DNA from 3 places in the Pseudomonas sp. KU26590 genome. Region 2 is predicted to be linked to each of the others. Evidence: predicted binding sites of a transcription regulator. Region 2 holds the regulator's gene; each other region holds the start of a gene.
What was found. The regulator sigma-54, encoded in region 2, starts transcription at its own class of promoters, with help from an activator protein. The targets are predictions, from matches to a motif close to ANTGGCATNNANNTTGCTNT.

Region 1: the regulator sigma-54 is predicted to act here: its motif matches at 9,063-9,082, upstream of glnK (P-II family nitrogen regulator).
Region 3: the regulator sigma-54 is predicted to act here: its motif matches at 7,810-7,829, upstream of OKW98_RS10410 (flagellar hook-length control protein FliK).

What each region holds. Positions count from the first base shown of each region.
Region 1 is NZ_CP110644.1:239,204-249,553, forward strand. It holds gene OKW98_RS01100 (class I adenylate cyclase) at 1-429, shown strand, start outside; gene OKW98_RS01105 (DUF1289 domain-containing protein) at 431-664, opposite strand; gene cyaY (iron donor protein CyaY) at 661-1,017, opposite strand; gene lptM (LPS translocon maturation chaperone LptM) at 1,306-1,470, shown strand; gene lysA (diaminopimelate decarboxylase) at 1,480-2,727, shown strand; gene dapF (diaminopimelate epimerase) at 2,732-3,562, shown strand; gene OKW98_RS01130 (DUF484 family protein) at 3,576-4,313, shown strand; gene xerC (tyrosine recombinase XerC) at 4,316-5,221, shown strand; gene OKW98_RS01140 (HAD family hydrolase) at 5,211-5,906, shown strand; gene OKW98_RS01145 (hypothetical protein) at 6,043-6,372, opposite strand; gene OKW98_RS01150 (secondary thiamine-phosphate synthase enzyme YjbQ) at 6,466-6,897, opposite strand; gene OKW98_RS01155 (ammonium transporter) at 7,147-8,484, opposite strand; gene glnK (P-II family nitrogen regulator) at 8,519-8,857, opposite strand; gene OKW98_RS01165 (accessory factor UbiK family protein) at 9,275-9,559, shown strand; partial or broken gene OKW98_RS01170 (helix-turn-helix transcriptional regulator) at 9,580-9,732, opposite strand; gene OKW98_RS01175 (GNAT family N-acetyltransferase) at 9,751-10,284, opposite strand.
Region 2 is NZ_CP110644.1:1,426,396-1,436,745, forward strand. It holds gene OKW98_RS06455 (aminotransferase class V-fold PLP-dependent enzyme) at 1-1,146, opposite strand, end outside; gene OKW98_RS06460 (DUF3820 family protein) at 1,176-1,439, opposite strand; gene OKW98_RS06465 (ferritin-like domain-containing protein) at 1,672-2,145, shown strand; gene OKW98_RS06470 (sensor domain-containing diguanylate cyclase) at 2,188-3,660, opposite strand; gene OKW98_RS06475 (HPr family phosphocarrier protein) at 3,761-4,033, opposite strand; gene rapZ (RNase adapter RapZ) at 4,050-4,907, opposite strand; gene ptsN (PTS IIA-like nitrogen regulatory protein PtsN) at 4,910-5,374, opposite strand; gene hpf (ribosome hibernation-promoting factor, HPF/YfiA family) at 5,387-5,695, opposite strand; gene OKW98_RS06495 (RNA polymerase factor sigma-54) at 5,771-7,264, opposite strand; gene lptB (LPS export ABC transporter ATP-binding protein) at 7,454-8,179, opposite strand; gene lptA (lipopolysaccharide transport periplasmic protein LptA) at 8,179-8,721, opposite strand; gene lptC (LPS export ABC transporter periplasmic protein LptC) at 8,708-9,280, opposite strand; gene OKW98_RS06515 (KdsC family phosphatase) at 9,291-9,824, opposite strand; gene OKW98_RS06520 (KpsF/GutQ family sugar-phosphate isomerase) at 9,825-10,350, opposite strand, start outside.
Region 3 is NZ_CP110644.1:2,326,008-2,336,357, forward strand. It holds gene fliF (flagellar basal-body MS-ring/collar protein FliF) at 1-456, shown strand, start outside; gene fliG (flagellar motor switch protein FliG) at 449-1,465, shown strand; gene fliH (flagellar assembly protein FliH) at 1,481-2,296, shown strand; gene fliI (flagellar protein export ATPase FliI) at 2,286-3,644, shown strand; gene fliJ (flagellar export protein FliJ) at 3,651-4,100, shown strand; gene OKW98_RS10395 (STAS domain-containing protein) at 5,291-5,593, shown strand; gene OKW98_RS10400 (ATP-binding SpoIIE family protein phosphatase) at 5,593-7,302, shown strand; gene OKW98_RS10405 (Hpt domain-containing protein) at 7,332-7,724, shown strand; gene OKW98_RS10410 (flagellar hook-length control protein FliK) at 7,864-9,309, shown strand; gene fliL (flagellar basal body-associated protein FliL) at 9,831-10,337, shown strand; gene fliM (flagellar motor switch protein FliM) at 10,347-10,350, shown strand, end outside.

The DNA.
Region 1 (10,350 bases), 1.2 Mb from region 2:
CGGGTGGCGTTGCTGCCGCTGGACAACCCGCTGGAATCAACCTCGCTGGAGGCTTTGTATTACCGCATAACCCCCGATGGATCCGGGCGGGCCCGTCGCGTTGAGCAGCGCCCGACCCCAGCGATGCTTATCGATAAATCGTTTTTCGAGGTACAGGCGATCATCGAGGAGGCATCCCCGGGCCAAGTCAGCGTGACGCTGTATTGCGACGGGATGGAGTTTTCCGAGCTGGAGTATGGCGATCGGCTGTTCAGCGTCGTGGCGCAGCGGATTCTCGAGCAGCGCCGCGAGCCGCAACGTTACCGCTGCTACATCACCGACCTGGACCTGTCCGGGATACTGGGGGAGACACGCGGGCAGACCATCCTGTTCCTGCGCTACAAAGCCGAGCTGGAACAGTCATTGAATGCCGCGATGGATGAGGCTTGACCTACACGCGATCGGAAGTCGCACTGCGACGCTGATCCGCCTGTCGCACGATCTCGCGCCGGCGCTCATCGGTCGCCGCCCGCCACTCGCGAATGTCTTCGACGTGGCGCTGACACCCCGTGCAGACTTTGTCCTCGTCGAGCCGGCAGATGCTGATGCACGGCGACGGCACAGCCGGGCTGACGTTGCTGAACAGCGGCTTTGGCGGTTTGACCGGCGTTGCGCTAACGGTCACTGGCGGTTGCCATCGCTGCCGTCGAGGGCGTCGAAGTCGATCTCTTCCCCAGCCTGTTGTTTCGCCAGACGGTAGAGCATCTCGCTCAACAGCTCTTCGCTCTTGTCGCAGATCCAGTGCTTCGCTTCTTCGTCGTAATCAAAGTGAAAACCACCCGATGCAGCCGCCAGCCATAGCTGACGCAGTGGCTCTTGGCGACTGAAGATGAACTGCGAGCCGTTTTCGAACTTAACGGTCAGCACACCGGCCGAACTCTCAACGTCCAGATCCAGACCGCTCTCGTCGAAGATGTCCTGGAGCTTTTCTTGGGTGGCATCGACCAGGTCGTGAAAACGGGCTTCGGTCAAACTCATTACATGAACCTCAAAAGTGTCAGCGGATGGCGCAGCGACGCACGATACGGTCGCTCCACGGCAAATGCAAAGCCTACCCGCCCAACTGCAATACTGGGAGCGGCTTTGGCCCGAAAGGCATCAAGCGTCTCGCTCCACCGCAGGCTGCGTCAGAAATCCGCGCGCGCTGCACCGTCTAATTGCGCAGCGGCGTCAAACCCCCGCCGGACGGGAACTCCAGCGCATAGGCAATCTGTCGGGTGGTCGGTATACTCGGGCGCAATTAATGCTTATACAAAGGATTTCGCCATGAAGCGCCTGATTTCCTCCCTGGCCGCACTGCTTGCAGTTGCGTGTCTGGTCTCTGCCTGCGGTCAGAAAGGTCCACTGTATCTGCCCGACGACGACTCGTCCGCCGACGGCTCCAGCCAGACCAAGTCGCACTCGCACAAGCATCAGACTTCGACCTACTAGGAATCAGTCATGGACGCCTTCAACTACCGCGACGGTGAGCTGTTCGCGGAAGGAGTGGCGTTGTCTGCCATCGCCGAACGCTTCGGCACGCCGACATACGTCTATTCCCGCGCGCACATCGAGGCGCAGTACCGCGCTTTCGACGATGCACTGAGCGGCATGCCGCATCTGGTCTGCTTCGCCGTAAAAGCCAACTCCAACCTGGGCGTTCTCAATGTCCTGGCGCGCCTGGGCGCCGGTTTCGACATCGTTTCCCGTGGCGAACTGGAGCGCGTGCTGGCTGCAGGCGGTCAGGCTGACAAGATTGTCTTCTCCGGCGTCGGCAAGACCCGCGATGACATGCGCCGTGCGCTTGAAGTCGGCGTGCATTGCTTCAACGTCGAATCCACCGACGAGCTTGAACGCCTGCAAGTCGTCGCCGCCCAGATGGGCGTGCGCGCTCCGGTTTCGTTGCGCGTCAACCCGGACGTCGACGCCGGCACCCACCCTTACATCTCCACCGGCCTCAAGGAAAACAAATTCGGCATCGCCATCGCGGACGCCGAAGATGTTTACATCCGCGCCGCGCAGCTGCCGAATCTCGACGTCATCGGTGTCGACTGCCACATCGGCTCTCAACTGACCACGCTCTCGCCTTTCGTTGATGCACTGGATCGCTTGCTCGATCTGGTCGACCGGCTGGGCGATTGCGGCATTCTGCTGAAGCACATCGATCTGGGCGGCGGTCTGGGCGTGCGTTATCGCGACGAAGAGCCGCCACTCGCGGGCGACTACATCAAGGCTGTGCGTGAACGCCTCGATGGCCGCGATCTGGCGCTGATGTTCGAGCCCGGCCGCTTCATCGTCGCCAATGCCGGCGTGCTGCTGACCCGCGTCGAGTACCTCAAGCACACCGAACACAAAGACTTCGCCATCGTCGACGCCGCCATGAACGACCTGATTCGTCCGGCGCTGTATCAGGCGTGGATGGACGTAACAGCGGTCAAACCGCGAGACAGCGCAAAACGCACCTACGACATCGTCGGCCCGATTTGCGAAACCGGCGATTTCCTGGCCAAGGAGCGTGAACTCGCGCTGGCTGAAGGGGACCTGCTGGCGGTGCATTCGGCCGGCGCCTATGGCTTCGTAATGAGCTCCAACTACAACACCCGTGGGCGTACGGCCGAGGTGCTTGTGGATGTTGAGCAAGCCTTCGAAGTGCGTCGCCGTGAAACCGTGACTGAGCTGTTTGCCGGCGAAAGCCTGCTGCCGGAGTAATCCCATGCTGCTGCGTTTTACCAAGATGCATGGCCTGGGCAATGATTTCATGGTGCTGGACCTTGTCAGCCAACACGCGCACATTTTGCCCAAGCACGCCAAGCAATGGGGCGATCGCCATACCGGTATCGGTTTCGATCAGTTGCTGCTGGTCGAGGCGCCGAACAATCCGGACGTGGACTTCCGCTACCGGATTTTCAATTCCGACGGCTCCGAAGTGGAGCAATGCGGCAATGGTGCGCGCTGCTTCGCCCGCTTCGTGCTGGACAAGCGGCTGACGGCCAAGAAGCAGATTCGCGTCGAGACCAAGGGCGGCATCATCGAGCTGGACATCCGCAACGACGGCCAGATCAGCGTTGATATGGGCGCGCCGCGTCTGGTGCCGGCGGACATCCCGTTCGAGGCGCCAGAGCAGGCCGTCAGTTATTCCCTTGATGTCGATGGCGAGACCGTAGAGCTCGCGGCCGTGTCCATGGGCAACCCCCACGCTGTGCTGCGCGTCTATGACATCAACAACGCGCCCGTTCATGTGCTGGGACCGAAGATCGAACACCATCCGCGCTTTCCGGCTCGGGTGAACGTGGGCTTTCTCCACGTCGTCGACCGCCAGCGCGCGCAACTGCGAGTGTGGGAGCGTGGTGCCGGGGAAACCCAGGCCTGCGGCACCGGTGCCTGCGCGGCAGCGGTCGCGGCCATTACTCAGGGCTGGATGGATTCGCCGATGCTGATCGACCTGCCGGGCGGGCGCCTGTCCATCGAGTGGGCCGGCCCCGGCCATTCCGTGGTGATGACTGGCCCGGCTGTCCGGGTGTATGAAGGCCAAGTACGTCTATGAGTGAGAGTATCCAATGACCGACCAGCCTCAGACTTCAAACGACACGCCCGGCCAGTCCCCTGCCGAGAACGCAGTGCCTGCCCTTGAAGCCGAGGCGGTTGCGGCGTGGCTGCAACAACACCCTGATTTCTTCGCCGAGCACGACGAACTGCTGGCAATGATGCGCGTCCCGCACCAACGGGGCGATACCGTCTCGCTGGTCGAGCGCCAGCTGAAACTGCTGCGCGAGCGCAACATCGAGATGCGCCACCGGCTGTCGCAACTGATGGACGTTGCTCGGGACAACGACCGGCTGTTTGAAAAAACCCGCCGGCTGATTCTCGATCTGATGGACGCGACCAGTCTGGAAGAAATAGTCATCTGCGTGGAAGACAGCCTGCGCCAGGAATTTCAGGTGCCCTTCGTCAGCCTTATCCTTTTCAGCGACAACCCGATGACCGTCGGCCGCTGGGTCAGTGCCGCGGACGCGCAGAAAGCCATCGGCGGGCTGATGTCCGGCGGCAAAACCCTGTGTGGCGCACTGCGTGAGCATGAACTCGAGTTTCTGTTCGGCAGCGAGCAAAGCAAGGAAGTCGGCTCCACGGCCCTTGCCCCCCTCACCCATCAAGGACTGCACGGCGTTCTGGCGATCGGCAGCCGTGATCCGCAGCACTACAAGAGCTCGGTCGGCACGCTGTTTCTCAGTTACATCGCCGACGTCCTCAGCCGCCTGCTGCCACGCTTCACCCATTCGCTGCGGTCGGTTCGCTAGTCATGGAGCGGCAATTGGACGCTTACTGCACGCACCTGCGCAGTGAGCGCCAAGTGTCGAGCCATACGCTTGAAGCCTATCGCCGCGACCTGAACAAGGTTCTGGCGTTCTGCGAAAAGCAGCACATCGACAGCTGGAAAGCGCTGGATATTCGGGCCATGCGCAGCCTTGTCGCTCGCCTTCACCAGCAGGGTCAGTCATCACGCAGCCTCGCCAGGCTGCTGTCGGCCGTTCGCGGCTTCTATCACTATCTCAACCGCGAAGGCCTTTGCGATCACGACCCGGCCAATGGCCTGTCACCGCCCAAGGGCGAGCGACGCTTGCCGAAAACCCTTGATGCCGACCGTGCCCTGCAACTGCTAGAAGGCGGCGTCGAAGACGATTTTCTGGCTCGGCGTGATCAGGCCATCCTCGAGCTGTTCTATTCGTCAGGCCTGCGCCTGTCCGAGCTGACCGGGCTGAACTGTGCAGACCTGGATCTGGCGGACGGACTTGTGCAGGTCCTCGGCAAAGGCAGCAAATCCCGCGTTTTACCGGTTGGCAGAAAGGCCCGGGAAGCGCTGGAGGAATGGCTCAAACAACGGGCGCTGGCCAATCCGCAGGACGATGCGGTGTTTGTCAGCCAGCAAGGCCGCCGTCTGGGGCCGCGCTCGATACAGCTGCGAGTCAAAGCTGCCGGTGAACGCGAGTTGGGCCAGAACCTGCACCCGCACATGCTTCGGCATTCATTCGCCAGCCACTTGCTGGAGTCGTCCCAGGACCTGCGCGCCGTGCAGGAACTGCTGGGCCACGCCGACATCGCCACCACTCAGATCTACACCCATCTGGATTTCCAGCATCTGGCAACGGTGTATGACAGCGCCCATCCACGGGCCAAGCGCAAAGGTAACGCCGATAATGAACATTAAGCTGATCACCTTCGATCTGGACGACACGCTGTGGGAAACCGCACCGGCGATTGTCAGTGCCGAGGCCAAGCTGCGTGAGTGGCTGGCTGCCAACGCGCCAAAACTCGGGCCGGTTCCGGTCGAGCATCTCTGGGAAATCCGCTCGCGACTCATCGAAGAGGATCCCACGTTCAAGCACCGGATCAGTGCGTTGCGCCGCACGGTGCTTTTTCACGCCCTGGAGGATGCCGGCTATGGTCATGCCGAAGCCCATGAGCTGGCGGACCAGAGCTTTGAAGTGTTCCTTCAGGGACGGCACCAGCTGGATATCTTCCCTGAAGTGGTTCCGACACTGGAGATCCTGGCAAAGTCCTACACCTTGGGCGTCGTGACCAACGGCAATGCCGACGTACGCCGCCTGGGCCTGGCCGATCATTTCGCCTTCGCGCTGTGCGCCGAAGATTTGGGCATCGGCAAGCCTGACCCTGCGCCCTTTGTCGAAGCGCTGAAGCGCGGCAATGCCGATGCCAGCCAGGCCGTGCATGTCGGCGACCATCCCGGTGACGACATCGCCGGTGCTCAGCAGGCCGGCATGCGGGCGATCTGGTACAACCCCGGCGGCAAAGTCTGGGAGGCTGAAAAAGCGCCGGATGCCGAGATCAACAGCCTGGCGCAGTTGCCAGAGGTGCTGGCGCGCTGGGATTGATCCGCTTCCTGCGGAGGGAACGCCGCTCCTGCAGCATTGCCCGACGCCAGTGCCTGACCCACTAAACGACCCGAATCGCAGGCAACAAAAAACCCGCAGCGACAGCGGGTTTTTCATCAAGCGAACAGCCAATCCGTTAGATAGGACGGCTGCCGTACTTGTTGTCGGGCTTCTTGGGCGGGTCGGCGACCACATTGGCCTCCACTTCCACGACCTTCCCACCGCGAGAGAGGAATTCTTCCATCGCGCGAGCCAGAGCATCACGCTCTTTATTTTTGGCTTCCACGCTGGGCAATTCGTCAACCGAGACGGCGGCCTTGGCCTTGCCTTTGGCCGGAGTCGCAGAGGCTTCAGCGCTGTCGTCGACCTCCACTGCATCTTCATCGGAAGCCGCAGCGAGGCCCTCGCCGCCCTCCTCGTCTTCCAGCTCGTCTTCCAGACCTTCTTCGATGTCGTCGTCGCTCATGTTCTACCTCATGACTTGCGAAAGCAGATTAGTTATAGCCCAGCCGGGCTTGATTTCTTGGGCAGCCGGAAAAAATTCAACTACCGCGTACCCTTAGCGGTCGTGCCCCTCACCCTGAAGCGTGACGAGCACCTTACTGGCACCGCCAGCATCGCGGTGCTCGCCCAGATAAATACCTTGCCATGTGCCCAACGCCAGCTGTCCATTTGTTACCGGCAATGTCAGCTGGCAGCCAAGTAGACTGGCTTTGAAATGCGCAGGCAGATCATCGGGCCCTTCGTCGTCATGCTCATAGCCGTCGCGCCCCTGAGGCACCAGACGGCTGAAGAAACGCTCGAAGTCGCGACGTACCGCCGGGTCGGCGTTCTCGTTGACGGTCAGCGAGGCCGAGGTGTGTTGCAACCAGATATGCAGCAGGCCGATGCGGCATTCGCGTAATTCGCGAAGGCCCGCGACGATCTCGTCAGTCACCAGATGGAAACCGCGAGGCCTTGCCCGCAGCGTGATCAAGGTCTGTTGCCACATACCGTTCTCCGCCCTTCGGCGCGCATTCTAACGCGCTGGAAAAAAAAACAAAGTGGGTAATGAGCGACGATTTTCACGAGCGCTGAACAAGGGCATTTATGCCCTTACAAGCGTCCAGAATCGTCAGGTTTGTCCGGACATGGCAGCGGATGCTCCTGCCTGGAACCCCTGCCCCCTGTGCCGACATCCCTATCGACAAACGCCAGACAAAAAAATGCCCGGAGACCCGGGCATTTTTTGATGGGTGGATTACAAGTTGTAGCCACGTTCGTTGTGTTGCGCCAGATCCAGGCCGACCGCTTCTTCTTCTTCGGTGACACGCAGGCCCATGACCATGTCGAGCACCTTGAGAATGATGAAGGTCACGATCGCGGTGTAGATGACCGTGAAGCCGACGCCTTTGCACTGAATCCAGACTTGTGCCGCGATGTCGGTCACGGTGCCGAAGCCGCCCAGCGAAGGTGCCGCGAACACGCCGGTCAGGATCGCGCCGAGGATACCGCCGATACCGTGAACGCCGAAGGCATCCAGGGAGTCGTCGTAGCCCAGTTTGCGTTTCAGGCTGGTGGCGCAGAAGAAGCAGACCACGCCTGCCGCCAGACCGATGATCAGGCCGCCCATTGGGCCAACAGTACCGGCAGCCGGCGTAACCGCAACCAGACCGGCAACCACACCCGAGGCGATGCCCAGAGCGCTTGGCTTACCGTGGGTCAGCCACTCGGCGAACATCCAGCCCAGCGCTGCAGCAGCGGTAGCGATCTGGGTGACCAGCATGGCCATACCGGCGGTGCCGTTGGCCGCAGCCGCGGAACCTGCGTTGAAGCCGAACCAGCCCACCCAGAGCATGGCCGCGCCTACCAGGGTGTAACCCAGATTGTGCGGAGCCATCGGAGTGGTCGGGAAACCTTTACGCTTGCCGAGTACCAGGCACGCTACGAGGCCAGCCACACCGGCGTTGATGTGAACAACGGTGCCGCCCGCGAAGTCGAGAACGCCCCAGTCCCACAACAGACCACCGACGCCGCTCCAGACCATGTGCGCGATTGGCGCGTAAACCAGGGTGAACCAGATCGCCATGAAGATCAGCATCGCGGAGAACTTCATGCGTTCTGCGAAAGCGCCGACGATCAGGGCCGGGGTGATGATGGCGAAGGTCATCTGGAAGGTCACGAAGACGGCTTCCGGGAACAGCGCCGCAGGACCAGTAATGCTCGCTGGGGTGATGCCTGCCAGGAACGCCTTCGACAAACCGCCGACGAAGGAGTTGAAGTTGACGACGTTGGCTTCCATCCCGGTGGTGTCGAACGCCATGCTGTAGCCGTAAACGACCCACAGGATGCTGATCAGGCCGGTAATGGCGAAGCACTGCATCATCACGGAAAGAATGTTTTTCGAGCGGACCATGCCGCCGTAGAACAGCGCCAGACCGGGGATGGTCATGAACAGCACCAGCGCGGTGGAGGTCAGCATCCAGGCGGTGTCGCCGGAATTGAGTACAGGGGCTGCCACTTCGTCTGCCGCCATGGCCAAGCCAGGGGTTACGAGGGACAACAGGGCTCCTAGCCCTGCGAATTGACGCAGAGTCATATTGTTTTCTCCTGGGGCGTTGGGGTTTGGCGGCTTAGATTGCGTCGGTATCGGTTTCGCCGGTACGGATGCGGATGGCCTGTTCCAGATTGACCACGAAGATCTTGCCGTCACCGATCTTGCCGGTGTTGGCCGCTTTGGTTATCGCTTCGATAACGCGGTCCAGATCCTTGTCGTCGATCGCAACATCGATCTTCACTTTGGGGAGGAAGTCGACTACATACTCCGCACCGCGATACAGCTCGGTGTGGCCTTTCTGACGGCCGAAGCCTTTGACTTCAGTGACCGTGATGCCCTGCACGCCGATTTCGGACAGCGACTCGCGTACGTCGTCCAGCTTGAACGGCTTGATGATGGCAGTGACTAGCTTCATGAAACTTTCTCCCGAATTGGTGGACTTGCCCCAGGAAAACAAACCCGACTCAAGTCTAAGCGCAGTGCCTGGCTTTGTAACGCGTCGTGGTCCGAATCAGACCTGACCAACTCCAGAAAACCGCTTCTGACGAAACATTCCCCGCTCCGCCTGCCGCACTGCATTCGTCTACAGCGACTGCATCAGTGCATGGGTTACAAGCCACTAAGCAGAAAGCTTGCCATCTCATCGATCGGCGTGAATTTCGGCACTTCTACCGATGATTCATGCTTCAGCGTAGTCGTCGATTGCCATCACCGCACAACAACGGTGCGCGCGCGCCCGGGGCCATGCGCGAAAAGCGTGCAGCGCATACCTAGCTCCAAGCGCCCAAAAGCTGCGTGCTACACTCGTCCCATCTGATTCCGGAATTTCATCATGCTCGCCCCCAAAGCTTTTCTCGATGCCCTGAGCGGTCACGCTTCCCGCCTGTTCAACGGCGAAACCCCGGTTCCCCGCAGCGAATTCGAAACCCAGTTCAAGGCGCTGCTGCAGAGCGGCTTCAGCAAGCTGGACTTGGTCAGCCGGGAAGAATTCGACAGCCAGATGATCGTCCTCGCCCGCACCCGCGCCCGACTTGAGGCACTGGAAGCGAAGATGGCGGAAATGGAAGCGCAGTTGGCCACGCAATCAAAAGCGTCAGGGGCTGAGCAACACGATTGAGCGTTGAACCCTGACGGTGCTCAGGCGCAGTGCGCAATGCGCTGAACCTGGGCCTTGATGGCCTGCCCTCGCTCGATCTCTGCTTTGCGCAGGTCGTAGGTAAGTTGCAAGTTCAGCCAGAACTCCGGAGTGATCTCAAAACCGGGCGCCAGCCGTAACGCCATGTCGGCGCTGTCCTATGAAGGATTTGTTCAGTTACCCACTGACGGGCAGCCTTGAGCAGCGTGCCGAGCATAATAATTATCAAATTCGCCAGCTTCGACGAACTGAAAACCATGACGAGTGTAGAACCGATTTGAAGCGCTTTCCTTCAGAGCCCCAACGTATAACGTCAGTGCCGCCGCATCTGTTTCCGTAAAGATCTGACGAAGGACAATCGAACCTATTCCTGATCCTTGTGCGCCTGGCTTGATGTAGAGGTGATCGAGCAACAGTCCGTCGATACGCGGCTTGACCACGACAAAACCCACCCGCTTTCCGGCAACCAAAACGTGACGAGTAAACTCGGGGGAAAAGCCTTCACGAAAACGCTTTCGGGCGCGCACGGGATCAAATCGACCAATGCGCTCAAGACTCTCACGCATGGCGTCGATCCGGATGGCAACAAGCGCCTCGAAGTCACAGGCTCGGGCCCCGGCGAACGTCACCTTAGTGGCCAACGGCTCGAGAAACTCCTCGCTTGGAATTTCCCCTGGATGCACGGGCCCTTCTCCATTACTGGTCATCACTCCTCCCTCCTTCCATTCATACACATGCCGTAGAACATGCATGGGGGCACGCGTTGGAGCAAT
Region 2 (10,350 bases):
TCCCGGTGTGATGCGAATGCACGTCCCGCAGGCCGAACCCTCCCGTGCAACGGCAAAAATACCGTGCTCATTGAGCAGGCGCTTGACCATGAGTTCCTGATCCGCATGGCGACTGAACCGAAAGGACGTGATCCCGCAATACAGCCGTGGGTCGTCCGGCGTCAGCACGTCAATGCCTTCGATAGCGCGCGCTTGCGTGACCCACAGGTCTCGCAGATAAGCCAAACGTGCGCCCTTGGCCGGCGCACCGCCCATGGCGCGATGGTCGGCGAACACCATGGGCAGTGTCATGAGAGCCGGAATATTCGGCGTCCCGTAAGGCACGCGCCCTAGGATGTCGTCCGCGCCGTAGCGCTCGTCTGCCATGTCGGGGTCGATGGCGCTCAGGCGTTCCTGCTTCACATAAATGAAGCCCAGGCTCAGCGGCGCGCCTATCCATTTCTGCAGGTTGAAGCCGGCGAACGACACGCCGAGCTCAGCCAGTTCGAAATCCAGCAGGCCCAACGCATGGGCGCCATCCAGAACGACGTCGATGCCGTGGGCCTTGGCCAGTTCGGCGATGGCCTTCACCGGCATCACCAGCCCTGTCCGGTGGGTGACGTAGGTCAGCGCCACCAGCTTGAGTCGTGGGTGAGCTGCAAACGCTTCGCGGTAAGTCTGCACCAACCCATCGTGGCTTGCGGGGTGCTGATGAGTGACTTCGATCACCTCCACGCCACGGTTCTTCGCCAGCCAGCGCATGCCGGTCTGCACGCTGTTGTAATCCAGGTCGCTTATCAGCACCTGGTCGCCAGCTACGAGACCGTTGTAGTTGCGAATCAGCGCTTGCACCGCCTCCGACGCGGAGCGGGTGAGGGCCACTTCGCGGGCCTGCACGTTGAGCAGATCGGCGAGGTCGGCGCGAATGATCTCGCTGTCCTCGGTATCAAACTTCTGCCGCACATAGACCGAGTTGCTGCGATTGACGTAAGCGAGGTTCTGCTCGTAATCCTTGAGTGCCGCGCGGGTCATGCGGCCGAAATAGCCGTATTCGAAATTGACCGGCCCAGGCTCGACGTCGTACTGCGCCGCGACCTGCTGCCAGAACGCTTCGTCCCGAGCCTGTTCATCCGCCACTTCCGTTATTGCGTATGCAGTGCTGTTCATCACGCGGCTCGCTGTTATCAATGGACGTTTCAGTTAAAGCGTATGGGCGTTTTCGAAGGGCCCGGCCTCAGAGGTTCGCGAGGTCGGGTGCGCAGAGGGTCCAGCAATGCCGAGAGGCCGTTGTGATCAATCTCGTGCATCAGCGCGAGCAGGCTGCCCAGTTCGCCGGCTGGAAAACCCTGGCGGGCGAACCAGTTCAGGTAATCGCCTGGCAAGTCCGCCAGCAATCGCCCCTGATACTTGCCGAACGGCATTTCGCGAGTCACCAACAGCTTGAGTTTCTCTGGATTCATCCGCTAACCGCTTATCCGTTCGAGTGAACTTGAAAGATACGTGCATTCTGCAACTACGCAAACACACAGATCATGCAGAAAGCGCGGTGCAACTGTCGCTTGATATTGTTAACCAATTGAAAATAAAAGGATTTATATATCCGCGAAAGCTGGCACGCACAGTGCAATATTCCCTCTATCGAGTGTTTCGTTAACCAAACCTTTGATAAACCTGCCAGAAAGGAACCGCAAAATGTCGGATATCAACAAAGAAGCCATCTCTGTTTTGAATGACTTGATCGAGACCAGCATTGACGGTGAGAAAGGTTTTCACACGGCTGCTGAAGATGCGAAGAACCCGGAAATCAAGGCCTACCTGCTTTCCCGCTCTTCTGGCTGCAAGACCTCTGTTGCCGAGCTGCAAGCTGAAGTGCGCGCACTGGGCGGCGATCCGGAAGATTCTTCCAGCATTGCCGGCGGCGCACACCGCCTGTGGGTCAACCTGAAAAGTGCCTTGAGTGGCAAGAACGACGAAGCGGTCCTCAACGAAGTCGAAAGCGGTGAAGACCACGCCCTGAAGGCTTACAAAAAGGCCGCACAGGAAGCCACCGAGAAGAACTTGCCAGTGAACGTCACTAGCCTGATCCATCGCCAGCTGCAAGGCGTGCAAGCGAACCACGACAAGGTCAAATCCCTGCGTGATACCGTTCGTGCTGCCAACAAGTAATTCGCAGTAGCTTTGAAAAACGCCAGCCAGTCTGGCGTTTTTTTATGTCTGCAATTCGGAGGAGGGCGCAACGTACGGTTCGACTTCCACGCGATTCCTGCCGTTTTTCTTGGCGCGGTACAGGGCCCGATCAGCGGCGTGAAACAGTGGCTCGGGTAAATCATGGGTCGCCGGCAGATGTGTGGCAAGGCCGATGCTGACGGTGATGGGTACTGTGTCATCAGCGAACGGCGGCAGCGCTTCGATCGCCAGACGCAGCTTTTCTGCGATGACACAGGCACCTGCCTTGTCGGTTTCAGGAAGCACCACCATGAATTCTTCACCGCCGTAGCGCGCAGCCAAGTCACCCGGCCTGCGGATGCTGGCAGCGAGCGTCTGGGCAACGCTGCGCAGTGCAACGTCGCCACCATGATGCCCGTGTCGATCGTTGAAAGCCTTGAAATGGTCCACGTCGATCATCAGCAGCGCCAAAGGCCTTCCTGAACGCATGCCACGCGCCCACTCCTGCTTGAGCACCTGATCCAGCCTGCGCCGGTTTGCCAGACCGGTCAGCCCATCTGTGGACGCCAGCCCTGCCAGTTCGCGCTCGGCGTTCTCGCGCAGGCGCAACTGCCGGCCCAGCAGCCAGGACAGCAGCAGAATGCCGATGCAGAGCAGGCCAGTGGCGCCCGCCACCAACATTGCATTGCGCTGCCAGACGGCATAGACGTCGTCCCGCGATTGCGCCACTACCACAATGAGGGGTAGATCACCGACCCGAGAAAACGTATACAGGCGCTGAACGCCGTCAAGATCGGATACCGCTGTGAAACTGCCGTTGACCTCCGAGAGCACGCGTTTGAAGTTCTGACGCATGCTGAAGTCCTGGCCTACATAGGTACGACCATTGGATTCAGGCTGCCGGGCGAGGAGTATCCCGTTGGCACCTAACAAGTTGATGGTGCTCCCGGGGCCGACGTCCAGCGTGCGAAACAACTGGTCGAAGTAAGTCAGCCTCATGGACGCGCTGGCCACGCCAACGAACCTGCCGTCATTTGACGGGATGCGGCGGCTGAAACTGATGCACAGGTCTTTGAAGCCCCATCGGGTACGAAACGGTCCGTCGACCAGCAGTGCAAGGGAATTGTTGTCCCGGTGATGCTGGAAACTCGACCTGTCAGAGAAGTTATCCTGACGCGGTGTCAACGAGGTCGAGTCGGCAATGATGCTCCCCGTCTCGTTCAGCAAGACCAGATCACCCTTGTAAGGCGCGGCAGTAGCTCGATCAAAGAGTACCAACTGACGCAACTCAGGCGAGATGGTCCCAAGGTCCGGTCGCAGCCATGCAGAGATCAGCCCTTGGAGCGAAGTGTCATAGAGTTCGGCGTTGCGTTGTACGTCGGCATCGATAAGCTGCACGACGTTGTTCGCCGCACGCACTGAGGCTTCGTTGGCGCTGCCCAGCTCCCTGAACAGCAGCCACGCAACGATTGCCATAATCGCCACGACCGCCAGAACGCTGCCCAGAAGGAGCATCTTCTCGGACCCCGACCTGCTCCTTCGCACAAACGTCCGCGTGAATGACAGTGGCATCGCTCATCTCTGACGGTAATGGACGCGTCGCTCAGGCGTAAGCTTATTCGCCTTCGTCAAACTTGTTGTTGATCAGCTCTTGCAGGCCCTTGAGCGCGGCATCGGCCTCTTCACCCTCAGTGGACAAATGGATCTGGGTGCCCTTGCCGGCGGCGAGCATCATGACGGCCATGATGCTTTTGCCATCTACCATGGTCTCCGGCGTGCGGCCGACCCTGATCTGGCAAGGGTATTTCCCAGCGACACCCACGAACTTGGCGGCGGCCCGGGCGTGCAGACCCAGCTTGTTGATGATGGTGATTTCTAGAGCGGGCATCGCGGTGGAGGTCCTTTCAGCTTAGGTCGCGGTGGCGGACCTGAACATTCTTGAGCGATTGCTGCAGCACCTGACCCAGACGTTCGGTCAGGTAGACGGAGCGGTGGTGCCCGCCTGTGCAGCCAATGGCAATAGTGACGTAGGCGCGGTTGCTGGCCGCGAAGCGCGGCAACCACTTATTAAGGTACGAAAAGATGTCCTGAAACATTTCTTCGACGTCCGGTTGCGCCGCGAGGTACTCGGCAACCGGCGTGTCGAGGCCCGACTGCTCACGCAGCTCAGGCTTCCAGTACGGATTCGGCAGGCAGCGCACGTCGAACACCAGGTCGGCGTCCACGGGCATGCCGCGCTTGAAGCCGAAGGATTCGATGAGGAAGGCAGTGCCCGGTTCGGGTTTGTTCAGCAGGCGCAACTTGAGAATGTCGCGCAGCTGATAGAGATTCAGGTGCGTGGTGTCGACCGTCAGATCAGCCAGGTCGATGATCGGACCGAGCAGGGTCTTCTCGTCACGAATCGCCTCGGCCAGCGAGCGCGTTGCCGTGCTCAGCGGGTGACGACGGCGGGTCTCGGAAAAGCGCTTGAGCAGGGTTGATTCGTCAGCATCGAGAAACAGCACGTCGCACTGGATGTGCCTGGCGCGAACCTCGTCGAGCATGCGGGGGAATCGCGTCAGGTGGCTGGGCAGGTTGCGCGCATCAATCGAGACGGCCAGTAAAGGCTCAGCCAGCTCGGTGTTGATCAGCGCGCGCTCGGCCAGCTCCGGGAGCAGGCCGGCGGGGAGGTTGTCGACGCAGTAGAAACCGCTGTCTTCAAGGACGTCGAGGGCCGTGCTCTTGCCTGAGCCGGAGCGGCCGCTGACGATGATCATGCGCATGATCAGTGACCGTTCTGGACGTCGAGCACGACGTTGTAGAGCTCTTCGTCGGTTTTGGCGCCGCGCAGGCGCTTACGCACCTCATCACGGTCGAGCATGCTGGCAATCTGGCGCAGCAGTTCCAGGTGAGCATCGGTGGCCGCTTCCGGGACCAGCAGCACAAACAACAAATCAACCGGCGCGCCGTCGATGGCGTCGAAATCGATGGGTTTCTCGAGATGCAGCACGGCGCTGACAGGCGTCGAGCAGCCCTTCAGGCGGCAGTGGGGAATGGCGATGCCATTGCCGAAGCCGGTGGAGCCGAGCTTTTCACGGGCAATGAGGCTTTCAAACACGACCTGCTCATCAAGATCAGGCACTTGCTTGCCGATCAGGCTGGCGATGTTTTGGAGTACGGCTTTTTTGCTGCCGCCTGGCACGTTCACGAGTGAGCGGCCAGGGGTCAGAATATTTTCAAGTCGGATCATGGGTGGGGAGTGTCAGCGAGCAGTCGCGCCTTGCAGCAGACTTTGCTGTTTTTCCTTATGTTTTTTGAGTTGGCGGTCAAGCTTGTCGGCAAGCAGATCAATGGCTGCATACATGTCGTCGTGTTCGGCGTTGGCAACCACTTCAGCGCCAGGGACATGCAGGGTGGCCTCGATTTTCTGCTTGAGCTTCTCGACCTCCATGGTGACCTGCACGTTCGTGATCTTGTCGAAGTGGCGTTCCAGTCGTGCGAGTTTCTCGCCGATGTAGGTACGCAGAGGTTCAGTCACTTCCAGCTGGTGTCCACTGATGTTGACTTGCATACAGCTTCTCCTTCGTTGCCAGTGCATTAGTGGCAGGCGTAATGCCTGCCACCGGAACGCTTTGACGTGTGACCTCTACATCAGTCGCTTGCGTTCGCTGGACGGCGAGATCCCAAGGGATTCGCGGTACTTGGCGACTGTGCGACGGGCCACTTGAATGCCTTGTGCTTCCAGTAAACCAGCGATCTTGCTGTCACTCAACGGCTTTTTCTGATTTTCCGCGGCGACCAGTTTTTTGATGATCGCGCGAATCGCCGTTGACGAGCATTCGCCGCCTTCGGAGGTGCTGACGTGGCTGGAAAAGAAATATTTGAGTTCGTAGATCCCGCGTGGGGTGTGCATGAACTTCTGCGTGGTCACCCGGGAAATCGTCGATTCATGCATGCCGACCGCTTCAGCGATGTCATGCAGAACCAGCGGCTTCATGGCCTCGTCGCCGTACTCGAGGAAGCCACGCTGGTGTTCAACAATTTGCGTCGCCACCTTCATCAGCGTCTCGTTGCGGCTTTGCAGGCTCTTGATGAACCAGCGAGCTTCCTGCAGCTGATTGCGCATGAACGTGTTGTCGGCGCTGGTATCGGCGCGACGCACAAACCCTGCGTACTGTGGATTGACCCGCAGGCGCGGCACGGATTCCTGGTTCAGCTCCACCAGCCAGCGCTCGTTGTCCTTGCGCACGATGACGTCAGGCACCACGTATTCGGCTTCGCTGGATTCGATCTGCGAGCCGGGGCGCGGGTTGAGGCTCTGGACCAGTTCGATGACCTGACGCAGGTCGTCTTCCTTGAGCTTCATGCGGCGCATCAGTTGCGCGTAGTCGCGGCTGCCCAGCAGATCGATGTAGTCGCTGACCAGCTTCTGCGCTTCCGCCAGCCACTTGGTTTTGGCCGGCAACTGGCGAAGTTGCAGCAGCAGGCATTCGCTCAGGTTGCGAGCGCCGATGCCTGCCGGCTCGAACTGCTGGATACGGTGCAGAACAGCTTCTATCTCATCCAGCTCGATATCGAGCTCGGGATCGAAAGCGTCTAGCATTTCTTCAAGCGTTTCGTCGAGGTAACCCTGATTGTTGATGCAGTCGATCAGGGTCACGGCGATCAGGCGATCGGTGTCCGACATTGGCGCGAGGTTGAGCTGCCAGAGCAAGTGACTTTGCAGGCTCTCGCCGACGGAGGTGCGGGTGGTGAAATCCCACTCGTCATCGTCGTTGCTGGGCAGGCTGCTGGCGCTGGTCTGGTAGACGTCTTCCCACGCGGTGTCGACGGGGAGCTCATTGGGGATGCGCTCGTTCCAGTCGCCCTCATCCAGATTGTCGACGGTGGGCGCCGATTCCTGGTAGGTGGGTTCCTGAACATCAGCGTTGGGCTTTTGCTCTACGGTGTCCGCCAAGGGGTCGGCGTTGTCGAAATCGTCGCCTTCCTCCTGCCGTTCCAGCATCGGGTTCGACTCCAGCGCCTCTTGAATCTCCTGTTGGAGATCCAGCGTCGACAGCTGAAGCAAGCGGATTGCCTGTTGCAGCTGAGGCGTCATCGTCAGCTGCTGGCCCATTCTCAAGACTAGCGAAGGTTTCATGGCAGGGCTTAACACCTTATTCGCCGGCGCACTGCGCGCCATTTACTAGCAGGGCGCCGAGGGCGCCAACTTAAGCAAATTATATGCCTGAAGCTGGAGGGTTTGCCTAGAGTGTGATGACAATTAAAAAACGAGGTCGGCGACGGCGCACGTTGCGGGGTACCGCACAACCTCATGTCATCACTGCGGTTACAGGCGGAACTCGTGACCCAGATACACTTCCTTGACCAACTGGTTGGCCAGGATGGATTCGGCGTCGCCTTCGGCAATCAGCTGCCCATCGTTGACGATGTAGGCGGTTTCGCAGATATCCAGCGTCTCACGCACGTTGTGGTCGGTGATCAGCACGCCGATCCCTTTGGCCTTGAGGTGGTGAATGATCTGCTTGATGTCGCCTACGGAGATAGGGTCGACACCGGCGAAGGGTTCGTCGAGCAGAATGAATTTCGGCGAAGTGGCGAGGGCGCGTGCGATTTCCACGCGGCGACGTTCACCGCCCGACAGGCTCATGCCCAGGTTGTCGCGAATGTGGGTGATGTGGAATTCCTGCAGCAGGCTTTCCAGCTCCTTGCGGCGGGCAGCGCGATCGAGCTCCTTGCGGGTCTCCAGGATCGCCATGATGTTGTCCGAGACGGAGAGCTTGCGGAAGATCGACGCTTCCTGTGGCAGGTAGCCAATACCGGCGCGAGCGCGGCCGTGCATCGGCTGATGGCTGACGTCCTGGTCATCGATCAGGACCCGACCCTGATCCGCCTGAACCAGGCCGACGATCATGTAGAAACAGGTGGTCTTGCCGGCGCCGTTGGGGCCGAGCAGGCCGACGATCTGGCCGCTCTCGATGGACAGGCTGACGTCACGTACGACCTGGCGGCTTTTATAGGCCTTGGCCAGGTGTTGGGCTTTCAGCGTTGCCATTACTGGGCCTTCTGCTGGTCGGTTTTCTTTTTCGGCTGGATGACCATGTCGATGCGAGGGCGTGGTGCGGTGATCTTGGTGCCATTGGCACGACCGGCGTTCACGACCTGCTTGACGGTGTCATAGACGATTTTCTCGCCTTCGGACGTGTTGCCGTCGTTGACCACTTTGGCCTTGTCGATCAGCACAATGCGGTTCTGGGCCGCGAAGTACTGGATGGTGACGCCCCAAGCCTGAACGATCGGCTTGTCCACCGATGGCTTCTGCTCGTAATAAGCCAGGTTGCCCACGGACGTGAACACGTCCACGTCGCCTTGCGGCGTACGGGTGATGGTCACAGTGTTACCGGTGATCTTCATCGTGCCCTGGGTGATGATGACATTGCCTTTGTAAGTGGCGATGCCTTGCTTGTCGTCCAGCTGCGCGTCATCCGACTGGATGTGGATGGGTTGATCGCGATCCGTCGGCAGAGACCAGGCGCTCGCGCTTCCCAGTGCTGCGCCCAGGCCGAGCAAAAAAGGAAGGGTTTTAACGAGCCTCATACTGTCCTCTTACGTTGGATAGCAGGTTCATCCTGCTTTCTTTCAGATACGCTTTCATACCCGTGCCGGTCGTTACACCGCCAAGGCCGTCGATTCTAACGGGTTGGGCAGTTTCCGCATATTGCTTCTGCGGGAATACAGTCATGCGGCTGCTGGTGATGATGGTGGTGCGGTCCTTTTCGTCGGTGCGGTTGATGCGCACCGAGTCGATCAGCTCGACGTGATCACCCCCTGGGGACACTTCGGCGCGAACGCTCTGTACGTGCCAGGGGAAGGTCGAACCGCGATACATCTGCAGCACCGGCGTGGTCATCAGGGTGATGTCTGTGGCTTTCAAGTGCTCGACCTTGTCGGCGGTCATGTCGTACTGCATGGTCCCGTCGGGCAGGTACTGAATGCTGTGGGCGTTGGTCGCGTAGTAATCGACAGCGCTTTCATCCACGGCACTCTTGGGTTGATCGAGGAAGCTTTCCGGACTGATGTTCCAGTAGCCGACCGCTGCCAGCAGCAGTGCCAGCACACCGAACAGCAGAAACGTACGAAACTTTTTGCTCAGCATAAATGCACTTCTATAGGTAGGCGGCGTGAGCCGCTTCGAGGTTGCCCTGAGCCTTCAGGATCAATTCGCAGAATTCGCGGGCAGCGCCTTCGCCGCCACGTGCCTGGGTGGTGCCATGTGCGTGCTCGCGGACAAAGCTGGCAGCATTGGCTACGGCCATGCCCAGACCGACCCGGCGAATGACCGGCAGATCAGGCAAATCGTCACCCAGATACGCGACCTGGTCGTAGCTTAGATTCAGTTGCTGCAAAAGCTCGTCGAGGACCACGAGTTTGTCTTCGCGGCCCTGATAAAGGTGTGCGATGCCGAGGTTCTTCGCGCGCCGCTCAACCACCGGGGTCTTGCGCCCGCTGATGATGGCGGTGGTCACGCCTGAGTTGATGAGCATCTTGATGCCCTGGCCGTCGAGGGTGTTGAACGTCTTGAACTCGCTGCCGTCTTCGAGGAAATACAGGCGCCCATCGGTGAGTACGCCATCGACATCGAAGATCGCCAGTTTGATGTTCTTGCCGCGTTGCATCAGGTGATTCATATCGGCGCTCATTTACATGACTCCCGCACGGAGCAGGTCTTGAAGGTTGAACGCGCCAAGCGGGCGATCGTTCTCGTCGACCACAATGAGTGCGCCGATCTTGTTGTCTTCCATGATTTTCAAGGCTTCGGCCGCGAGCATTTCCGGGCGTACAGTCTTGCCATGGACGGTCATCACTTCATCAATGGTCGCCTGGCGTATGTCGATCGGGCGATCCAGTGTGCGACGCAAGTCACCGTCCGTGAAGATACCGGCAAGGCGGCCGTCGCTCTCGAGGATGGCGGTCATGCCCAGCCCCTTGCGGGTCATTTCCATCAGCGAATCGCGAACCGGCGTGCCCCGGGCAACCTGCGGCAGGTTGGCGCCAGTGTGCATGACATGCTCGACCTTCAACAGCAGCCGACGACCCAGCGCACCGCCCGGGTGGGAAAAGGCGAAGTCTTCGGCGGTGAAGCCTCTGGCGTCCAGCAGTGCAACGGCCAGGGCGTCGCCCATGACCAGCGCCGCCGTGGTGGAGGAGGTGGGCGCCAGATTCAGC
Region 3 (10,350 bases), 900 kb from region 2:
GCGCGCTTCACCCGTCTGGTGCAGGACGCCGTCGGCTTCGATGCCAGCCGTGGCGACAGCGTCAGCGTGATCAACGTGCCGTTCTCCACCGATCGCGGCGAAGTGATCCCGGACATTCCGTTCTACTCGCAGTCGTGGTTCTGGGACATCGTCAAACAGGCCATGGGCGTGCTGTTCATCCTGGTGCTGGTGTTCGGCGTGCTGCGTCCGGTGCTCAAGGGCATCACCAACCCGCAAGGCAAGCGCCTCGAGGGCGACTCCGAGCTGGGCGGCATGGTCGGGATGGACGGTGAATTGTCAAACGACCGCGTCAGTCTGGGCGGTCCGCAAAGTATTCTGTTGCCGAGCCCTACCGAGGGTTATGACGCACAGCTCAACGCAATCAAGAGCCTTGTGGCCGAGGACCCGGCGCGTGTAGCCCAGGTCGTCAAAGAGTGGATCAACGCTGATGAGTGATAGAGCTGCTGCGCTTAAATTGAGCCGCGTGGATAAAGCCGCGATCCTGCTCCTCACCCTGGGTGAGACGGACGCCGCGCAGGTCCTGCGCCACATGGGCCCCAAAGAGGTTCAGCGGGTGGGCGTGGCCATGGCACAGATGCGCAATGTGCACCGCGAGCAGGTCGAGCAGGTGATGAGCGAGTTCGTCGACGTGGTCGGTGACCAGACCGGCGTCGGCATCGGCTCGGACGGCTATATCCGCAAGATGCTCACCCAGGCACTGGGCGAGGACAAGGCCAACGGCCTGATCGACCGGATCCTGCTGGGCGGCAACACCAGCGGTCTCGACAGCCTGAAGTGGATGGAACCGCGCGCGGTGGCCGACGTCATCCGTTTCGAGCACCCGCAGATTCAAGCGATCGTCGTCGCCTACCTGGACGCCGATCAGGCCGGTGAAGTGCTCAGCCATTTCGACCACAAAGTGCGCCTGGACATCATCCTGCGCGTGTCGTCGTTGAACACCGTGCAGCCGGCGGCGCTCAAAGAACTGAACCAGATCCTCGAGAAGCAGTTCTCGGGCAACGCCAACACGTCGCGTACCACCCTGGGTGGTATCAAGCGTGCGGCGGATATCATGAACTTCCTCGACAGCTCGATCGAAGGCCAGCTCATGGATTCGATCCGCGAAGTGGACGAAGACCTGTCGACGCAGATCGAAGACCTTATGTTTGTCTTCAACAACCTGTCCGACGTCGACGACCGCGGTATTCAGGCCTTGCTGCGCGAAGTCTCCTCCGATGTGCTGGTACTGGCACTGAAGGGCTCCGACGACGCCATCAAGGAAAAGATTTTCAAGAACATGTCCAAACGTGCCGCCGAACTGCTGCGCGACGACCTGGAAGCCAAAGGCCCGGTTCGCGTCAGCGATGTGGAAGGCGCCCAGAAAGAAATTCTCACCATTGCCCGTCGTATGGCGGAGGCCGGGGAGATCGTTCTTGGCGGCAAAGGTGGCGAGGAAATGATTTAAGCCCAGGTGCCGTTGATGTCCAGCTCCGATAAAGCACCACCCAGTGAGCTCATCCGCGCACAGGATTTGCGCGGGATTGACGTCTGGGCCTTGCCCAGCTTCGATCCGCTCGTCGAGAAGCCCGAGCCGGAACCGGTGGTCGAGGAAGCCGAGCTCGCCGAAAGCCAGGAAGTGCCGCTGGAGGAAGTCCAGCCGATGACCCTCGAAGAGTTGGAAAGCATCCGTCAGGACGCCTACAACGAGGGGTTCGCCATCGGCGAAAAAGAGGGTTTTCACAGCACCCAGCTCAAGGTTCGTCAGGAAGCGGAAGTGGCTCTGGCGGCCAAGCTCGACAGCATGGAAGTCCTCATGGGGCATCTGTTCGAACCCATCGCCGACCAGGACGCGCAGATCGAGAAATCGATGGTGTCACTGGTCGAGCATGTGGTCCGCCAGGTCATCCAGCGCGAGCTGAAAACCGACTCCAGCCAGATTGGCACGGTGCTGCGCGAAGCGTTGCGGCTGCTGCCGATGGGCGCAGCCAACGTGCGCATTCTGATCAACCCGCAAGACTTTGCGCTGGTCAAAGCCATGCGTGAGCGTCACGAAGAAACCTGGCGCATCCTCGAGGACGAGACACTTCAACCCGGCGGTTGCCGGGTCGAGAGCGAGCACAGCCGCATCGACGCCACGGTCGAGGCGCGCATCAGCCAGGCCCTCGGGAAAATGTTCGATCAGTTGCACGAGCAGGCCCTGCACCCGGCGCCGCCGGATGTGACCATCGAACTGGAAGAGGCGATCCAGAGCGCCGAGAAAACCACTTACCCGCTGGGTGCTGTCGATGCGCCTTGAACGCACCAGTTTCGCCAAGCGCCTGAGCACCTATCCCGAGGCCATTTCCCTGCCTGCGCAGCCGATCGTCGAAGGACGACTGCTGCGCATGGTCGGCCTGACCCTCGAGGCCGAGGGCCTGCGCGCAGCCATGGGCAGCCGCTGCATGGTGATCAACGACGGCAGTCATCATGCGGTTGAGGTTGAAGCCGAAGTCATGGGCTTCTCTGGCGGCAAGGTGTTCCTGATGCCGGTCGGCAGCGTCTCCGGCATTGCGCCGGGCGCCCGCGTCGTTCCGCTGCCGGACACCGGCCGTCTGCCGATGGGCATGACCATGCTCGGCCGCGTCCTCGACGGCGCCGGTCGCCCCCTCGACGGCAAGGGCGGCATGAAAGCCGAGGACTGGGTGCCGATGGACGGCCCGACCATCAACCCGCTGAATCGCAACCCGATCAGCCAGCCGCTGGACGTAGGCATCCGTTGTATCAACGGTTTGTTGACGGTCGGGCGCGGTCAGCGTCTGGGCCTGTTCGCCGGTACCGGCGTGGGCAAGAGCGTGCTGCTGGGGATGATGACCCGCTTCACCGAGGCCGACATCATCGTCGTCGGGCTGATCGGCGAACGGGGTCGCGAGGTGAAGGAATTCATCGAACACAGCCTGGGCGAGGAGGGTCTCAAGCGTTCGGTTGTTGTGGCTTCTCCGGCGGATGACGCGCCCTTGATGCGGCTGCGCGCGGCGATGTATTGCACGCGCATCGCCGAATATTTTCGCGACAAGGGCAAGAACGTCCTGTTGCTGATGGATTCGCTGACGCGTTTCGCCCAGGCCCAGCGGGAAATCGCCTTGGCCATCGGCGAGCCGCCTGCGACCAAGGGTTATCCGCCGTCCGTGTTCGCCAAGCTGCCCAAGCTGGTGGAACGCGCCGGTAACGCCGAGGCGGGCGGTGGCTCGATCACCGCGTTCTATACCGTTTTGTCAGAAGGCGACGACCAGCAGGACCCGATCGCCGACTCGGCCCGGGGCGTGCTCGACGGCCACATCGTACTGTCGCGCCGGCTGGCCGAGGAAGGCCATTACCCGGCCATCGACATCGAAGCGTCGATCAGCCGGGTGATGCCGTCCGTGGTCGATCCGCAGCACATGGTTCAGGCGCAGTATTTCAAGCAGTTGTGGTCGCGTTATCAGCAGAGCCGCGATTTGATCAGCGTCGGCGCCTACGTGGCCGGCGGCGATCGCGAGACTGACCTGGCGATTTCGCTGCAGCCTCAGTTGGTGAAGTATTTGCGCCAGGGCTTGACGGAGAACGAGAGCATGCAGAGCAGTGAGGAGCAGTTGGCGAAGATTTTCAATCCTCAGGCCGGCGGTTAATCGGTTATGGCTCTCAGTCGCGCAGCCCGTCTGGCGCCGGTGGTCGATATGGCCGAGAAGGTCGAGAAGGCCGCCGTGCAGCGCCTGGGGCATTTTCAGGGTCAGGTTCGGCTGGCCGAGGCGAAGCTGGGCGAGCTGGATAAATTTCGTTCTGATTATCAGCAGCAGTGGATCGACAAGGGCGCCCATGGGGTGTCGGGTCAATGGTTGATGAATTATCAGCGCTTTCTCAATCAGTTGGAGACGGCGGTGGCGCAGCAGCGCCAGAGTCTGGCGTGGCATGAGAATAATCTGAACAAGGCGCGCGGCGAGTGGCAGAAGGCGTATGCGCGGGTGGAGGGGCTGCGTAAGTTGGTGCAGCGGTATATCGATGAGGCGCGTGCGCTGGAAGATAAACGCGAGCAGAAGTTGTTGGATGAGTTGGTACAGAGGTTGCCCAGGACCGAGCAGTTTTAAGAGATCAAGATCAAGATCAAGATCAACGGCATCTGCCTGGGGGCAGATTGTTTCGCCTTCGGCGAGTTACTTTTAAAAAGCACTAAAAGTAACCAAAAGTGCCTGCTACTGGTTTGGCCCTCCTGCGTCGGGTTCCCTCACTCCGGTCTTGCTCCGTGGGCCCGCGCCGAACGGACATCCATGTCCTGACGGCGCTCTCGCCGCATCCATGCGGCTCGGCCCACTGCGCAAAACCTGCGCTCGGCCTGCACCCAAGTCGCGTTTTGTGGTGTTTGGGCTGGCGTGGGAGAAGATCAAAAGCAAAGCAAAGTAATGGTAGGGCTGAAGGGTATTGGTGAATGATCGGGCTGGAAATAACCGGCGCTTTTCGGCTAGCGCGTAGAAGATGGGTATGAGGTCTGTAGGAGCCGGCTTGCTGGCGAACGCGGTTGATCATTCACTGCTGTGGTGCCTGGCCGGACGCTTTCGCCAGCAAGCCGGCTCCTACAGGGAAATTGCATCCGATCATTGAAAATGTACGAAAGGCCACCGAATCAACGCGCGCACCCGTAGGACCGGCTTCGCTGATCGTTCCCACGCTCTGCGTGGGAATGCCGCCCAGAACGCTCCGCGTTCCGCAGTCGCCGCAAATTTCGCCCCCTGCGCCAGGTGACGCAGAGCGTCAGGGGATGCATTCCCACGCGGAGCGTGGGAACGATCACGGACCAAAGGCTTCCCGGCTAAAGCCGGTCCTACAAAGCACCGCGTACACCCTGTAGGACCGGCTTTAGCCGGGAAGCTCTTGATGTGTTTCTACTTCTAATCTGCTTCTGATCTGCTTTTGATTTTCGTACACAAAAAGCCCAAACACCGCCAATCGCGACTTGGGTGCAGGCCGAACGCAGACGACGCGGAGTGGGCCGAGCCGCATGGATGCGGCGAGAGCGCCGTCAGGACATGGATGTCCGTTCGGCGCGGGCCCACGGAGCGTCGTCGGAGTGAGGGAACCCGACGAAGTCGGGCCTAGCCAGGAGCAAGCACCCTTGGTTACTTGGGGTGCTTTTCCAAGTAACTCGCCGAAGGCGAAACGATCTGCCGTTAGGCAGATGCTCTTGATCCTGAAACCCAAGTAAAAGCTAACCATTTGCCACGCCTCACAAGGGCTGCTAAAACTCAAGCGTCTGGCGCTGTTTCATACAAGGAATTTGCCAATGTCAGTAACCTCCGAACGCTCCGCCGATGGCCAAGAGCTGACCATCACCATCAAGGGACGCTTCGACTTTTCGACGCACCAGGATTTTCGCGGCGCCTACGAAAGAGAAAACCAGGCCAAGCGCTATACGGTTGACCTCACCGGCACAACTTACCTCGACAGCTCCGCGCTGGGCATGCTCCTCCTGCTGCGCGACCATGCCGGTGGCGAGAGAGCCGAAGTCCAGCTGGTCAACTGCAACGCCGACGTCCACAAAATCCTTACCATCTCCAACTTCTCCAAACTCTTCAAAATCGTCTGATGATTTCGTCTGTCGCCGATCGCCTGACGGTCCTCATCGCCGATGACAACGTCAGCGACCGGATGCTTCTGTCCGCCATCGTCAGCCGCCAGGGCCATGATGTCCTGACGGCCAGCGACGGCGCCGAGGCCGTCGGGCTGTTCGAGCGCCGGCGGCCGCAACTGGTGCTGATGGACGCCATGATGCCGGTCATGGACGGTTTCGAAGCGGCGCGCCAGATCAAGACCCTCGCGGGTGACGCGCTGGTGCCGATCATCTTCCTGACGTCGCTGACCGAAGGCGAAGACCTCGCCCGTTGCCTCGACGCCGGGGGTGACGACTTCGTTGCCAAGCCCTACAACCAAGTGGTGCTGGCCGCCAAGATCAACGCCATGAACCGCCTTCGCGTGTTGCAGGAAACCGTCCTGCACCAGCGCGACCTGATCACCCGTCACCATAAATACCTGCTCAACGAACAGCGCGTGGCCAAGGCGGTGTTCGACCAGATCGCCCACTCCGGGTGCCTGAGCTCACGCAACATCCGCTACCTGCAATCACCGTACGCGCTGTTCAACGGCGACCTGCTGCTGGCCGCGTGGTCGCCGTCCGGCAACATGCACCTGCTGCTGGGGGATTTCACCGGCCATGGTTTGCCGGCAGCGGTGGGGGCGATGCCCTTGGCCGAAGTGTTCTACGGCATGACCGCCAAGGGTTATGGCCTGCCCGAAACCCTGCGCGAGATGAACGCCAAGCTCAAACGCATCCTGCCGGTGGACATGTTCTGCTGCGCCGCGCTGCTGTGCCTCAACTTCAAGCAGCAACTGGTCGAGGTCTGGAACGGCGGCCTGCCGGATGGTTACCTGCTGCATGGCGACGGCCGGGCGCATACGCCGCTGATTTCGTCGAACGTGCCCCTCGGTGTGTTGAGCGCCGGCAGCTTTGACGACAACACCCAGGTTTATCCTTTCGGGCCGGGGGACCGGGTGTTTCTGCTGTCCGACGGCGTTGTCGACAGCACCGGGCAGGACGGCGAACTGTTCGGCGCCCGGCGTCTGCAGAACGTGCTGGTGAGCAACCGCAACCCGGCGCTGCTGATCGAGGAAGTGCAGTGGGCCCTGGCGCGCTTTCGTGGCCAGGCGCGGGATGACGTGAGCATGGTCGAAGTGGCATTCACCGAGCCTGACTTGCTCGGCCCGCCGTCGGTCATCTATACCGACAGCGGCGATTCCAGCCCGCTGGATTGGTCCGCTTCGTTCGAGTACCGTGCTGCAACGCTCAAACGCTTCAATCCGCTGCCGTATCTGTTGCAATTGCTGCAGGAAGTACATGGCTTGCGCATGCAGAGCAGTGAGCTGTATATCGTGCTGTCGGAGCTGTACAGCAACGCGCTGGAGCATGGCGTGCTTGGGCTCGACTCGGCGCTGAAGCGGGACGCCGCAGGTTTTGGGCTTTACTACCAGCAACGCGCCGAACGCCTCGATCGTCTGGAGGAAGGTTTTATCCGCATCGATTTCCAGATTGTCCCGGACGGCGAGGGCGGTCGCCTGACGGTGCGGGTGCAGGACAGCGGCGCAGGTTTCGATGCCGATCGCGTGCTGGCGTTGCCGCCTGCGGTCACCCAATTGTCCGGCCGCGGCCTTGCGCTGGTCCGGCAACTCAGCGAATGCTGTCAGTGGTCCGATGATGGCCGGACGGCCAGCGTGGAATTTGCCTGGGAGGGTCTGGCATAATCCGCGCGTCTTGATCAAGGAGTGAACAAGTGTCGAATAATCCGGTGGATTTCAACGTGCTCAGCACGCTGCGTGAGGTGATGGAAGCTGAATACCCGGCGCTGCTGAAGGTGTTCATTTCCGATTCCAGCCTTCGCGTCAACGACATGACCCTGTTGCTGCGCGACCCTTCCTTCACGGCGTCCTCCACGGCGTCGTTGCAATGCCTTGGGCTGATGGCGCACAGCTTCAAAGGCAGCACCGGCAACATGGGCGCCACGCATTTGTCCGAGCTGTGCCTGCAGCTCGAAGAGCAGGGGCGCGGCATGGTGGCAGCGGATGACGCGCGGATTCGCTCGCTGGTGTCGCAGATCAGGGACGAGTTCTTCGAGGTGCGGGCGATTTTCGAACGTGAGCTTGAACTCTGCCATGCCAGCCACTGAGCCTGCTCTCTGCATAGGTGCCTGGCCCGGCTTTTCAGCCTGCCCGTTGGTCTGAAGCGCACGCTCAATCCAGCCTCTCTCGGTACTTGGCCCGCCATTTGCTTTGTCTCCCTGCAATTGTGCTTTTGCGGAGATTCACATGGCCCTCGCCAACAACCCATTACTGACGGCTTTGACAGCGGCCAAAGTCCAGAAAGCCGGGAATACCTCCCCGGCAAAGGCGCCGGACCCCGTCAAGCACAACACTTCCAGCTTCTCTGACGTCTTCGCCAAACAGGCGCCGGTAAAGTCCCAAAGCGCTGATAACCCGGCGCCTAAGCCGACAAGCGCCAAGAGTTCGGCAGCCGACGACAAGCCGGCCGCCAGCCACACGTCTGCCGCCGACGACAAGGCCGTTGCCGATAACGGCAACGGCTTGCCTGCCAAACCGGTGAACGGCAAGGCCGACGATGAGGCGGGCGCGGGCAAAGGTCAGGCCGACGACAAGGATGACGCCTCGGACACCACGCAGGATCCGACAGTGGCGGATGCGCCTGCGGTCGATCCCTTGCTGGACCCGACTTTGGCCGTCACGCCGCCTGTTCAAGAGCCCGTGGCCGTCGCGCCTCCCGTTGACCCGGTCGTGGATCCGGCGCTTCTCGCCGGCGCGCTGCCAGTGATGCCGCCGCCTGCGGTGCAAGCGCCTACCCAAGCCACCGCCGCAACCGACGCCACCTACGCGGCCGGGGACGGTTTCGACCCTTCAGCCGATCCGCTGGAAGGCTTGACCGCCGTGCAGGTCGCCCTGGAAAACAAGGCGCAGCAGACGGCGCAGAACAACGGTGTGCATGGCGATGGCAAGGGCGGGGGCAAGCAAGACCCGAACGCCGATCCTTCGCAACTGCTGGCCACTAACCTGGCAGCGCTGGGCGACCAACCCGTGGACAAGAGCACTACTGAAGGCGGCGGCGACAAGGCGTTCAGCGGCCTGCTGGCTGACGGCCTGAAAGACGTGAAGGGCGCCACCAGCGACACGCGGGTGGATAACTTCGCCGATCGGCTCGCAGCGTTGTCCCAGGCCGTTCAAGTGAAAAATACCCCGGCTTCGGCTCCGGCCACGCCGCTGCTCAATCAGCCACTGGCGATGAATCAGGGGGGATGGACCGAGGGCGTGGTCAACCGCGTGATGTACCTGTCGAGCCAGAACCTCAAGCAGGCCGACATCCAGCTGGAACCCGCTGAACTGGGCCGTCTGGACATCCGCGTCAATATGGCGGCGGACCAGCAGACCCAGGTCACGTTCATGAGCGCCCACGTCGGCGTGCGTGAAGCACTGGAAAGCCAGATGTCGCGCCTGCGTGATTCCTTCGTTCAGCAGGGCATGGGTCAGGTCAACGTCAACGTCTCCGACCAGTCCCAGGGCTGGCAGCAACAGGCTCAGCAGCAGTCTGGCGGTGATGGTCAGCGCAACGGCGGCAGCAGCCGCGTCAACGGTGCCGGCGGCAGCGACCTCATCGCCGACGGTGCTCCGGTGGACGCCGCATCGGCGGCTGCCAACGCATCGCTGACCGTGGTGGGTTCCAGCGCAGTCGATTATTACGCCTGATCTAAACGGCAAGCACGTTTCTGCGGGACGCAAACACCGGTTCCGCTTCTGCCGCAGGCGTAGGAGCGCGCTTGCCCGCGATCTGTCACGCAGCGGCAGTAAACCAGTGAATGCGGTGTGTCAGATTTAACCCCCTTGGCAGGTTTTGCGACTGCTTCGCAGCCGATCGCGGGCAAGCGCGCTCCTACGCCCTTCGGGCAGAATCCAGAACCGACGTCGCGGTTTCGGCCTTCGGGCAGAATCCAGAACCGACGTCGCGGTTTCGGCCTTCGGGCAGAATCCAGAACCGACGTCGCCGTTTCGGCCTTCGGGCAGAATCCAAAACCGACCTCGCGGTTTCGGACTTCGGGCAGAATCCTAAGCCGGCATTGCGGTTTCGCCCTCGGGCAGAATCCAGAACCGACATCACGGTTCGGCCCGCCAGGCACAATCAGCCGACCCCTCTCGCCAACTCTGGCACAACCCTTGCTCTTCCTCTGTCACGCAACACCGAACCCCTTGGATAGTGACGGATTATTGGCATGGCGAAGAGCGACGACGCAGCAGTGGCGGACCCCGCAAAAAAGGGCAAGTTGAAAGTCATCATCCTCATTGTGGTGGGGCTGCTGCTGGCCATTGGTGTGTCGGTAGGTGCGACCTGGTTCATCATGCACAAGGCCGAGAGCAAGCCGGATGCAGCCGCCATTGCGGAAGCGGCGAATGCCAAAAAAGAGGCGATCTTCGAACCCCTGACGCCGCCCTTCGTCGTCAACTACAACGTCAACGGCCGTCAGCGCTACATGCAGGTCAGCATTACCTTGCTGGCCCGTGACAAGGCCGACCTCGAAGCGTTGAAAGCGCACATGCCGGTCATCCGTAATAACCTGGTGATGATGTTCTCCGGTCAGCCATTCGATACCATCGCAACGCCGGTGGGTATGGAAATGCTGCGCCAGAAGGCTGCCGCCGTGGTCCAGGAAGTGGGTCAGAAAGAGCTGAACAAGAGCGTGATCGAACAAGTACTTTTCACTAACTACGTACTGCAGTAGGACCACGACATGG